Regions from separate parts of the Xenorhabdus santafensis genome, predicted to be linked through region 1. Evidence: predicted binding sites of a transcription regulator. Region 1 holds the regulator's gene; the other holds the start of a gene.
The links. Region 1 encodes LexA, which represses DNA repair genes until DNA is damaged. Its sites were predicted from a motif close to TNCTGTATGTACATACAGNA; they were not measured.
Positions count from the first base shown of each region.

Region 2: sulA (SOS-induced cell division inhibitor SulA) is a predicted target of LexA. The motif match lies at 2,074-2,093, and genes of this name have one in related genera.

Region 1 is NZ_VCDN01000052.1:3,187-9,652, reverse strand. It holds gene ubiA (4-hydroxybenzoate octaprenyltransferase) at 1-29, shown strand, start outside; gene plsB (glycerol-3-phosphate 1-O-acyltransferase PlsB) at 213-2,681, opposite strand; gene FE392_RS13735 (diacylglycerol kinase) at 2,820-3,191, shown strand; gene lexA (transcriptional repressor LexA) at 3,310-3,924, shown strand; gene zur (zinc uptake transcriptional repressor Zur) at 4,196-4,708, opposite strand; gene dusA (tRNA dihydrouridine(20/20a) synthase DusA) at 5,220-6,248, shown strand; gene FE392_RS13715 (quinone oxidoreductase) at 6,274-6,466, opposite strand, start outside.
Region 2 is NZ_VCDN01000038.1:43,049-49,514, forward strand. It holds gene ompA (porin OmpA) at 1-1,090, opposite strand, end outside; gene sulA (SOS-induced cell division inhibitor SulA) at 1,447-2,055, opposite strand; gene FE392_RS10260 (TfoX/Sxy family DNA transformation protein) at 2,295-2,918, shown strand; gene yccS (YccS family putative transporter) at 2,962-5,151, opposite strand; gene helD (DNA helicase IV) at 5,220-6,466, shown strand, end outside.

The sequences.
Region 1 (6,466 bases):
TCCTCGGCATCTTTTTCAGCTATGTCTGACATAAATTAACGGGCGGTATCCCGCCCGTTAATTTATATACCCTTCGTCTTTCAAGTTGCCTCTTTGTTGGCCGCACTCATCCACCCCAGTCACATAGTTATCTATGCTCCTGGGGATGAATTCCCTTGCCGCCGCGATGCAACATTGAAATCCATCGGGTATATGGGTGAAATATCACACCATTATTGCTGCTCTTCTGCTGCCGGTTCAGAATCACTCTGTTCCGGAGGCATACTGACACTTTCAATTGTCAGGCGAATTTCAGGGGACATCAATTCACTCAATACTTGATATAGCTCTTGAGCACTGGTTGTGATCATATCGCCACTGTCTTTAATATAGCCTTCATCACGTAATGTATTGACGGAACAAGCGAAAACAGCCTTATCAAAGAACTCTGGCGCATTGATGCCATGCAACACCGATAAACGTTGGGCCAGCATTCGGCTCTCTTTTTCCAGCGCGCCACGACTAATGTCTGGGGTGGCATTCAAGAGCGAGAGCGTAATGGCATAGCGTTGCAGCGTTTCTCTGATCCCGGCTGCCAGCAATTGCAGTGAGCGGATGCGCGCAGGATTCAGAACCAGCATATCCTGTTCTTTATTACAGATAAGGCATTGGCTCGCCAGCTCATCAATCAGTGTATTGACGACATCCGGAAGTGTTTCCTTGCTATAACGCATAAACAGTTCTTGCTTGAGCAGTGGGTAGATAAGCTCTACCTGTCTGAGCAATTCGCTGCGACTGATACGGCGGTGATGCATCACAATACTGGAAATCAGAGACGGCAGAATCAACAAGTGCTGAATATTATTGCGATAATAAGTCATCAGTACTGCGATTTCGCGTGGCAGGATAATAATATCCCCCAGACTGTCTTTTTCGACTTCAAATTTACCCATCAACAATGCATGTTCCAGCAACTCTTCCGCTGTCTTATTCGGTACAGTGACATCTGCGGTGTAAGGAACATTGCGCAGCAATAGTAGGTAACAATCCAACTGCTCAATAAGTTGTTCGCGTGTAAGTGCTCGCTGACGTGACGACAGTAATGCTGTGGTGCATAGATTGATGGCATTGGCAGCTGCGGCATTATTGATATTAACCATAATATTGTCTGCCAATTTGCTGACAGTTGGCGTCAACCATGTTGGCCGCTGAGCTTCTATCGGATCGATAGAATCACGCCATTCTGGAACATGATGGTTAAGGTATTGCACCAATGGAATGGGTTCGCCGAAGTTGACATAGCCTTGGCCCAGATTGCGTAATTTGCGCAGGCCTCGCACCATCTGGAAAAAGCCTTCTTTTTCTTTGGTTGCCCCACGAAGCTCTTTGGCATAGGTCGCAACCTCCATCACATGCTCATAACCAATATAAATTGGCACGATTGTGATTGGACGAGATTCGCCACGCAGCATTGCTTGCAATGTCATGGAAAGCGTGCCGGTTTTCGGATCCAGCAAACGGCCTGTACGCGAACGTCCACCCTCGACAAAGTATTCAACAGAATAGCCACGGGCAAACAATTCGCCGAGATATTCGCGGAAAATCGTCGAATAAAGTTTATTGCCTTTAAATGTACGGCGGATAAAGAATGCCCCAAGGCGGCGGAATATCGGGCCGGCAGGCCAGAAATTCAGGTTAATGCCTGCAGCGATATGGGGGGGAACCAAGCCTTGGTGATAAAGCACATACGAGAGCAGAAGATAATCCATATGGCTGCGATGGCATGGAACATAAACTAACTCATGACCATCCTGGGCCAATTGCCGTACCCGCTCCCCATTATGAACATTGATGCCCTGATACAGACGGTTCCAAGTCCAACTCAATACACGGTCGGTCAAGCGAACAGTTTCATAGGAGAAATCAGCCGCAATCTCTTCCAGCATACTGACAGCGTTTTGCGTTGCCTTTTCAGAAGAGATCTTTTTGCTGCGAGCTTCATCAGCAATGGCTTTTTCTATTGCCTTTGACGCCAGTAATTTGTTGAACAAATCTTGTCTGGCAGGCAAACGAGGGCCGACAGCCGCCAGACGCTGGCGGGAATAGTGTATCCGGGCAACACGGGCAAGTTTATTGGCGATAATATTATCCGTGCCATACTCATCAGCCATATTGCGCAGCGATACCGGAGTTGAGAAGCGCACAAAACTATCTCGCCCAAGCCACAGGATCGCAAAAAACTTCTGCACACCATTTAGCAGACGTAATTGTGGTGGAGAATTTCCTTCTTGTCCTTCACGCCCCGGAGAACGACCAAACATGACGGAAGCCGGCACCATCTGGATATTCAGATCAGGATTATTGCGATGCAAGTCCAAATAAGAATGAAATATTTTCACCGATTCATGTTTTGGTGCATAACAACGGAACACACGTGGGCCGTCATTAATAAAAACACAGCTGGGAAGTTGAGTATCACCAATCTCCAAAGGATCCAAAGGGTCCGGCAGACCTTGCGCCAGACATTGTTGACGCAAGGTCAATAAGTCTGTTTTTGAGTGGTACGGTAGTACATACAAAATAGGCCGTGTCGTATCAAGACGCAGCTCAGCAATGGGATCTGTGGGAATTAATTTACTTCTCACTAAGAATTTTAGTGGTAGATTCAATAACTTATAGTATATTTTACGCCAACCTGACATAACCGCTTTAAGCCTCTTGTTAGCAATGCGTCGCAAGGATACCAGAAACAGGTTTTGAGATCTGTGGAAATAAGACAATAATAAAAGCTAAAAGTTATATAACCATACAATTCATGCGTCAAAAGAAAGAAAATATACATGGCAAATCAATCAACAGGACTGACCCGGATCATTAAAGCAGCAGGATATTCGGCGAAAGGCATCAAGGCTGCATGGCAAAATGAAGCTGCATTTCGTCAGGAATCCGTTGCTGCCATCACTGGCATTATTATTGCTTTTTCCTTGGATTTTGGCGTGATTGAGCGAATTTTGCTTATCAGCTCGGTGATTCTGGTCGTTATCGTAGAAATCCTCAACAGCGCCATAGAAGCGATAGTGGATCGCATCGGCAGTGAATATCATGAATTATCAGGGCGCGCAAAAGATATGGGATCAGCCGCTGTGCTGTTCACGATACTTTTGGCGTTATTTATCTGGGGAATAATCCTTTGGTCGCATTTCATGCGTTGATATGGCGTGTTTTTCACCAAAATACGTTATTTAGCTGCTTTTACGTGCCGACAGGTTCCCAATTCGAATTTACCTGTATATACTCACAGCCAGACTGTATAAACAAACAGGGGGCGAAATGAAAGCATTAACTGCGAGGCAGCAGCAAGTTTATGACTTGGTGCGCGACCATATTTCGCAAACGGGTATGCCACCGACACGTGCTGAAATTGCAGCACGTCTTGGATTTCGTTCACCCAATGCGGCAGAAGAGCATTTAAAAGCTTTGGCACGCAAAGGGGTGATAGAAATTATTTCTGGAGCATCCAGAGGTATCCGTTTGCTTCTTGAAGAGGTAGATGAAGACGCGTTGCCATTAATTGGCCGTGTTGCTGCTGGTGAACCACTACTGGCTCAGGAACATATCGAAAGTCACTATAAAGTTGATCCTGAGTTATTTAAGCCAAGCGCAGATTTTCTATTGCGTGTCAGTGGAATGTCCATGAAAGACATCGGGATTATGGATGGCGATTTACTTGCTGTGCATAAAACACAGGATGTTCATAACGGGCAAGTCATTGTGGCTCGCATTGAAGATGAAGTGACAGTTAAACGTTTCAAACAAACTGGCAATAAAATTGAGTTGATTGCTGAAAATCCAGAATTCAAGCCAATTGTTGTTGATTTGAGTGAACAAAGCTTCACTATTGAAGGGCTGGCAGTAGGCGTTATTCGTAACGGGGACTGGTTCTGATTGTAAAAACGGATAATTGTATTTTGCCATTTTGGGGCGGTCATCTTCTCAGTATACGCAATGGATTTCAAATTGTATCGCGGCGGCAAATGAGAACATCCCCGGGAGCATAGCTAACTATGTGACCGGGGTGAGCGAACGTAGCCAACAAAGAGATTGTTTGAAAGATGAAGTATATACCCGTTAAATTAAGTTCAACGGGCACTTGAGAATACATAAACATATCAGTTATGACCGTCTCACTGCTCCATCAGCCCTTATCTTCCTTGATTTATTTCTTTCTGTTCGCTTCAATGGGGTGATTGTGCTGACATGTACTGTGGTCAGTGCAGGAATCTATCTCATGGCAGGAAGAACATAATCCGTGGACTTCGATTACACTATTGCGTAAATGAAACCCGGTGCCCTGCGCCAGCTGTTGAATCGCGGATTCAATATCTTTCGCATCCTTTTCGGTCACTGAGCCACAATCTTCACAGATAAACATCGCCGAAGTATGACTGGGCTCTTCAAAATGGTGGCAAATGACATAGCTGTTTGTCGATTCTATTTTGTGGATAAACCCTTGTTCCAGCAGAAACTCTAATCCACGGTAAACTGTTGGTGGTTTGGCCTGTGGTTCGACTTCACGCAATAAATCCAGCAGGTCATAAGCACTTATCGCGTTGGGTTGTTCTGTAATTAAACGAAGAATTTCAATGCGTTGAGGTGTTAAACGAACCCCTCGTGATAAACAGATATTTTTAGCTTGCGCCAATAAATTTTTTTGATTGATCGTATCCATTACACCTCTCACACCTATACGATGTTAATGGCTTTAATGTTAACACGTTTTTTGCTCTGAGAGTGGTATCCCGCACAAAGTTATGTGGCCTTATATTTATCCGGGGCTTTATGTTTTATCGGTAATAAATTGATTGTATAGCGATTTTTATTTGGCTCGCAAATAGATTTGTTGATTTAACATTTTCAACCACAACACGAAAGTAATATACATAATGAAGAAGCTGGTTTTTTACCATAACCATTTTCATGATAGAAATAATGTTATTATTTGAATATTTATAAGTTGAGGTCTTTGTTATATTAAAAATATTTTCAATATTGATTTTTAATGTGAAATTCAATATCGAAAATAGAAAACGACATATAGCCCATCGTTCGATAGGCATTGATTTTGTGACTGAACATTCAGCTATGCTATACTGCGCAGCTTCACACAATCCCTAGTATCCTGAAACACCTTCTATCCTGGTGTACTGGTAAAAGTACTGGTAAAACAAAAACAGATCCTAATGCACGAACATAAAGAACCCCAAAATACCAATGCAATCAACGGAAACGCACATACATTCAAACCTTCCCGCTTCTCCGTTGCACCGATGCTCGATTGGACTGACCGTCATTGTCGCTACTTCCATCGCTTATTGAGCAAGGAAGCATTGCTTTACACGGAAATGGTCACAACCGGCGCGATTATCCACGGCAAAGGGGATTATCTGGCTTATAACGAGCAAGAACATCCTTTGGCATTGCAACTGGGAGGAAGTGATCCTCAGGCATTGGCGCAATGCGCCAAAATCGCACAGGATCGGGGTTACGATGAAATCAATTTGAACGTCGGTTGCCCATCTGATCGGGTGCAAAATGGGCGTTTTGGTGCTTGTTTGATGGGAGAAGCTGCGCTGGTGGCCGATTGTGTCAAGGCGATGCAGGATGTGGTGGATATTCCGATTACTGTTAAAACTCGCATCGGGATTGACGAGCAGGATAGTTATGAGTTTTTGTGTGATTTTATTGATACTGTCGTGAAAAACAGCCACTGCGATAACTTTGTTATCCATGCGCGCAAAGCTTGGTTGTCAGGACTAAGCCCAAAAGAAAATCGTGAAATTCCACCGTTGGATTACCCACGTGTTTATCAATTGAAAAAAGATTTTCCACAACTGACGCTTTCCATTAATGGCGGTATTAAATCGCTGGAAGAAGCTAAGCAACATTTACAGCATGTAGATGGTGTCATGATTGGGCGGGAAGCTTATCAAAACCCTTCAATTTTGGCGCAAGTGGATCGCGAACTGTTTTCTCAAACGGCATCAGTAACAAATACCGTTGAGGCTATCAAAGCGCTTTATCCTTATATCGAACAGGAATTATCCCAAGGTACTTATTTAGGCCATATTACCCGTCATATTTTGGGCATTTTTCAAGGTATTCCCGGTGCGCGTCAATGGCGCCGACACCTGAGTGAAAATGCCCATAAACAAGGGGCTGACATTATGGTTGTTGAAAAAGCACTGGAAATGGTAACAGAGCGGATGTAATCCGCTCCGATATGAAGGCCGCGTGCTAGGGGATCAATAAACTGGAACCGTGAGTCAAGCGGCTTTCCAAAGCCCTGTGCGCCGAAGCGGCTTCGCTCAGTGGAAATTTTTGGCTTTCTGGCACATCAACCTTGATTTTGCCAGCAGCAATCAAATCAAACAGGGCCTTGCTGGCTTCGTTTAATTCTTCGCGGGTGGTGATATAGCCATTAATAGCA
Region 2 (6,466 bases), on a different contig from region 1:
CAACTCGTTTAGTACCCTGAATATTGATAATTACGCGACGGTCTGGTGCCAGACATTCGATAAGTTTAGCGCGAACTTTAACGTTGTCACAGGTAGAACCTGTTACTGGGCTATCCTTACCGCGGCCTTCAGCTTGGATGCTGCCTGCTGGAATGCCTTTAGAAACCAAGTAATCTACAACGGACTGTGCACGTTTGTGAGACAGTGGCAGGTTGTATTTCTGGCTACCGATACGGTCAGTGTAACCAACTACCAATACGTTGCCCTGAGTTGGGTCAATCTTGGCCAGTTGATTGTAAAGATTATTCAGTTCTTGTTTACCTTCTTCTTTCAACGTTGATTTGTTGAAATTGAACAGGACATCAGAGCGCAAAGTGAAGCTCTTGTTTTCAACGGAAGGAGCTGGAGTCACTGGAGCTACAGGTGCAACCACTGGTGCAGCTTCATCTTGACCGAAACGGTAAGATACGCCAAGGCTCAGCATGCCGTTATCTGGACGGGCACCAACAGTCGTTGCATCGCCAATGTTATTAACCCATTGATAATCCAGACGAGTTGCCAGATTTTTGGTCAGTGCGTATTCAACACCGATCGCAGCCAGAGGGGAAACACCGGTATCATGGTCTTTCAGTCTGCGTTGATTTGTTTCACCAGTTCCACCAAGTGCATTCGCATTGTAAGTTGCGGAGGAATCTGCACGCCATACCATACCACCCAAACGAGTATAGACATCCAGATTATCCATTACTGGATAGCTCAATTTGGTTGCCAGTTGAACGCCTTGAGCACGGAAAGCACCATTATTGATGCTGCCCTTATAAGGCATGCGTCCCAGCCAATCGTAACCCAGTTCAAAACCCAGGTATGGATTTGCTTGATAACCGACATAAGCACCAGCACCTAACTGGCTTTTATGGGTAGAACCATTGCCAATTCGGTTATCGTAACCATTACCGTAGAAATTCACGTCATGGTATTGAGACCAACCTAACTTAGCACCAGTATACCAGGTATTGTCCTTTGGAGCTGCTTGGGCAGCAGTTGTGAAAGCTGCCACTGCCACTGCTACTGCGATAGCTGTCTTCTTCATTTTACGCCTCGTTATCATCCAAATAGGCAATTGGCTTTGAAAGCCTTATTATTAGCCATTGGTTAAAATGTTTTGTCAGGTACCCCTACTTCGGTCAGGATATATCTCCTGAAATATAAGGGTGAAGAGTACAAGTACCTAAACTCTGTAAAGTCTACAACGAACTTAAAAAGTTACAAGTACACTGTGACTCATGACACAAAATTTTTATTTTTGAGGCTACAAAACTTATATATTTTTGACGAACATTTACATTAATAGAGATATTAATGTGTTGATTTTTATTATGAATAAGAGTAGCTATCATTTAGTAGCTGATTTTTTATAAAAAATATTGAGATAATTCCTAATATCGGTCAATGATAGTAATTAGAGTAAATTTGTAACCTATTTGGTTCAGACATAAATTGGCGTACCAAATTTTGCGGGCGCATAATAAAACCGACAGAAGTTCCTTTCTGTGCAGCCTGATGCAATTTATTTATTTCCTGTTGAGACAATTCAGGCAGCCAACCCAATACGACACTATAGTTACCACTTGCCAATGCTTTTTCCATCGCATCAATTGAGGCGATAGGGCGGATTTGATTCAGCTGTATAACTTTATTTAAAGGAAGCCCAGAACTTATTAACCACTGGCGGCTTAGCTTTTTATTAGGAGTAACCCAAAGTAGCCACCTATCTTCCTTACCAGATTGGCGCAATAAAGGAAGCAGAACGTGATTAATGCCAGGTTGAAATTCATTGTAAATCAATTCACTAACCATCCCTTTTGCTACATGTGAAAGGCATAGAGATGATTCGCTAAAAGACAGTTTCTTCATGGTTATCCCAACCATTGTTTGATCTGTTTTATTTTCTTTTACTGCTTCATTGTCACCTGTACGGATAATCGTATTGGTATCTGCATTAGTCGCTGTTGTTTTCTTTCGGGTGGAATATTCCCACAATGATTGAATGCTCATAATGTTCCTCATTACCTATACTGTATTTTTATACAGTATAACGCTATTTGATTAAAAGCAAGTTTCTTTTTTTCAAAGCGCTTCGCAAAATTTCACAGAAATTAGGATTTTTCTGACTTAACGATTGGCAGTTGGAAATAGATTGCGTATGGTTTTAATTAATTGTTCTTGTTATCTATTTTATTAATAGCTGATTTGAATAAACATTACTTTGGAATGTAATTCATGGAGTGATAAAGATGTTTTTATCGGGAGCTCGTTTTGCTCAATTGCAACACGGTGTATCTTCACTGGGGAATCTTAAGAAGAAGTCTCAATTTGGTGGCATTGGTTTGCTAATTGATGGTGTGTTATTTGCCATTAGTTCTGATGGGGAACTTTATTTGCGAGGAAATAGTAACGCAGAATTATTATTTAAGGCCAGAGGTATGGAAAAATTTGTTTATTCGAAAAGGGGGATACCTGTGACCTTGCGCTATTACCGAGTCAATGAATCACTCTGGCAAGATCAAAAACAATTATCTGAATATGCACATTTGGCTTATCGATATACCATGGAAGAAATTATCGATAGACAAAATGTCCCTCTCAGGCTCAAAGATCTCCCTAATTTAGGGATAGCATTAGAGAGGCAATTATGGAAAGTTGGTATCTCTAAAGTAGAAGAGCTACGAATGTTAGGGGCAAAAGTGGCTTACCTTAAGCTACAACAGCACAGAAAAAAATCCAGTATCAGTTTATTGCTTGCGTTAGCAGGAGCGATAGAAGGGTGCCACGTTGCAGTGTTGCCGGAGCAATTACGTGAAGAGCTTATCAACTGGCATAGCGAACTGGTTCACCAAAATCCAGATTATCATTCATAGTCAGTGATATTGGGTGAGTAGGGGCATAGCCCCTATTTTTAATTTAAAGGCTTTCTAGTTCGTTAATTTGCTTTGTTAAGCTAACTAATTCAGGCAACAATTCAGCCAATAAGGTTATTTGTTGGAATATTATCTGATGTAATGCAGCTTGCTGTAATATAGGGGAGGTCTTGGCGCTGCTTTCAAAAGATAACAGATTAATTTTTTCAATTAAATCATTCACTGTCAGTTGCAAAGCCTCAGTATTCATTTGGCCTTGTATGGATTCAACATGATGAATGACATCATTAAGAATATTCAGGATGGTGGTATCATTAAGCTTCTCTCGATGAGCTCCCAATGCTGAAATATAACTCAGCATTGTATGATTAAGGCACAATAAGCGAAAAGCAGCCTCTTGGGATATACGGTAATTTTTCGGTTCTGATGCCATATTCGAAATAACGGATGCCAGCTCTGCATCACAATTATGGGCATCACGGCGGGCGATTCGATAATCGAGGCTATTATTCTTGCCTTGATGGTATTGCACTAAAATTGCATTAAGATAACGGCAATTGGCGTTTAGTGTCCGGTTAATAACTTGAGGTAATTGGCGAAATTTCCAATCTGGCCAGATGAAGCTGACGGCAAGTAGAGCAATTCCACACCCTATTAATGTATCGATAATTCTTGGCAATGCGACTTCAAAGCCTTCACCCAATAAGTTGAAACTCAGTAATACCAGCAAAGTGATAAATAATGTTGCGTGTGCATATTGGCTATTGCGAAAAGCAAAGAATAAAACGCCTGAGATAACAATTAACACTAACTGCCCTTCAATGGAAGGCACGAAATAAAGGATGGGCAGGCCAAGTAAAATGCCTGCTAAAGTACCAATGACACGTAGGGCCAAACGGCGGCGAGTAGCACTGTAATTGGGTTGACAGACAAATAAACTTGTCAGCAAGATCCAATATCCACGCTGTATATCAAACAGTTGAATAATGGCATAACCAGTACACAGAAGGGCAGACATTCGGATCGCATGGCGAAATAAGGCAGATTTTGGTGTTAAATTACTTCTGATCCTAAACCATATATCACGCCAGCCAGTTAAATCTTCATCAGATAATTGGATGTCTTCTGATTTATCGATTGGTGAAGTATTTTGGGAGAGTACATACTGATCAGAGCTTAATCCGGATAATTGAGTATCAATTGCGCGTAGATTTTTTAGCAAATTATCAAATGCCATTATCTTAGCGCTATTGACTTGATTGTGATTCAAACGTTCAAGGGAGCTTTCAAGATAGTTAAATGCATTCTCAAAGCGTGGATCATGCTGATATGGTTTATGCAGGATGATGGATTGAGAAATTTGTTCACATGCCCGGGCTTGCATAGAAAGTAATCGTTGAAAACGGAACATAATATCGCTGTGGCGAAAAATTTCTCTTAATTTCTGATACTGGAAATGCGATGAACTGGCCCGTTCATGAATATCTTGTGCTACAAAATAATAATGTAATGTACGGCGGGTGCCCCTTTGCCCTCGGTCACCCTTTAATCGAGTGAGTAAAGACATTTTTGCCTGATTAAGTGTCGTGACTAACGCACTGTTCGCCATAGCAACATCAAACATGGACTGTTTATATTCCTCGGCGTCTGAATCGGGGTCAAAAAGGCTGGTTTTTGCATAGAGATAAGATGAAAGCTGTTGGTAACAACGCGCCAAATTTTCCTGCAAAGGGCGGATTGGGAAAAGCAAATGTCCTGTTAATGTCAGCAAGTTATACCAAATGGCGCCAATAAGCAGCAATACTGGTTGTTGATACCAGAGAGGAAATATTGATGAACCAAGCATGGTATAAATGGCAATTAACAACGCGCCAAAGGCAATGGTTGCGTAGCGTTGCCCCAATGCGCCAAGCAGGATAAAACCACAAGTGGATATCGCCAATCCAATAATGAACAGCCAGGGGTAGGGAAACAATAACGTGATCGAGGCTGAAGCAGCAAAGAAAGAAATTAAGGTAATGATAAGATTGCGCAAGCGCCCCACTAAACGATCATCTAAATCTGTCAACGCTGCTGCGACCACACCCAATAACAGAGGAATTGTTATTTTAAGTTCTTCCCCCAATAGCCAGGGCAAGAGGGTAGTTCCTGTTAGTGCAATGAATATACGGATATAATAGAGGACATGACTGTTATACAGAAAATGACGGGAGTTGGATAAAACCGTTCGCACAAAATACCCCTAACAACATTTACGTGATGAAGTAGTTCAACAACTTTCAGGTATGGTGCCCCATGACAATGGAACTAAAATCAACGCAAATTGGCCAACGCCTCGCACAGCATCCTTATAACCGGGTGCGCTTACTTAATGCTGGCATCGAAGTCAGCGGTGACAAACACCAATACCTTATTCCATTTAATCAACTAATTGGTATTCAGTGTAAGCGAGGGATTGTTTGGGGGGAACTGGAATTTGAATTACCTGAAGGAAAAGTGGTTCGTCTGCATGGTACAGAATGGCAACAAACTCAGGGTTTTTATCATTACTTGCTGAGAGAGTGGCAAAAATGGAGCACTGATATGAGTGATGTCAGTGCTGATGTTTTAGCTTCACAAGTGAATGAAATCAATAAAATAGAACAACAAGACCGTTGGCTAAAAAGTTCTGACTTAGTGTTATTGCAGCAACAAATTCAAGAAACATTTCAGGCTCTGCCTTTACCATTACAGCGCGTTGAACAATTTGAAAATTGCCGCGAGAATTATCAAATTTGCCTGAGTTGGCTGAATGAAGGCAAAAAAATACTTCAAGCCAGCAATCAGCAATGGGTTGATCGCACTTTGGCACAATATGACGAATTTTTCCGAACCGTAGAAACCTCACCGCTTAATCGTTCCCAGTGTCAGGCGGTGATTAACGGCGAGAAAAATGTTCTGGTTTTGGCTGGGGCGGGGAGTGGAAAAACATCTGTTTTGGTTGCTCGTGCCGGATGGCTGCTATTGCGTCAACAAGCACTTCCTGAACAAATTCTGCTACTGGCTTTTGGCCGTCAGGCCGCCGATGAAATGAATGAGCGCATTCAAGCCCGCTTAGGAACAGACGAGATAAAAGCAAAAACATTTCATGCCTTAGCATTGTATATAATCCAACAAGGCAGCAATAAAATTCCTAAAATTAGTGAGTTGGAAACAGATACCCAAAAGCGCCGGGATTTTCTTATTCAAGAATGGCAAAAGCAGTGTGGAGAAAAAAAAGCACAGGCAAAAGGCTGGCGGGAGTGGTTGGATGAAGAACTGGATTGGCAAGTACCAGAAGGTGAATACTGGCACGATAAGCAATTGGCAACTCGCTTGTCTGTTCGCCTGGAACGTTGGTTGGGGTTGATACGCATGCACGGCGGCAGCCAGAAAGAAATGGCTGAGCAGGCACCAGCTGCTTATGCCGATATTTTTCAGAAACGCTTACGGCTGATGGCTCCTTTGTTGAAGGCTTGGAAATCAGCCTTAAAGTCTGAAGGGGCGGTTGATTTTTCGGGTTTAATCCA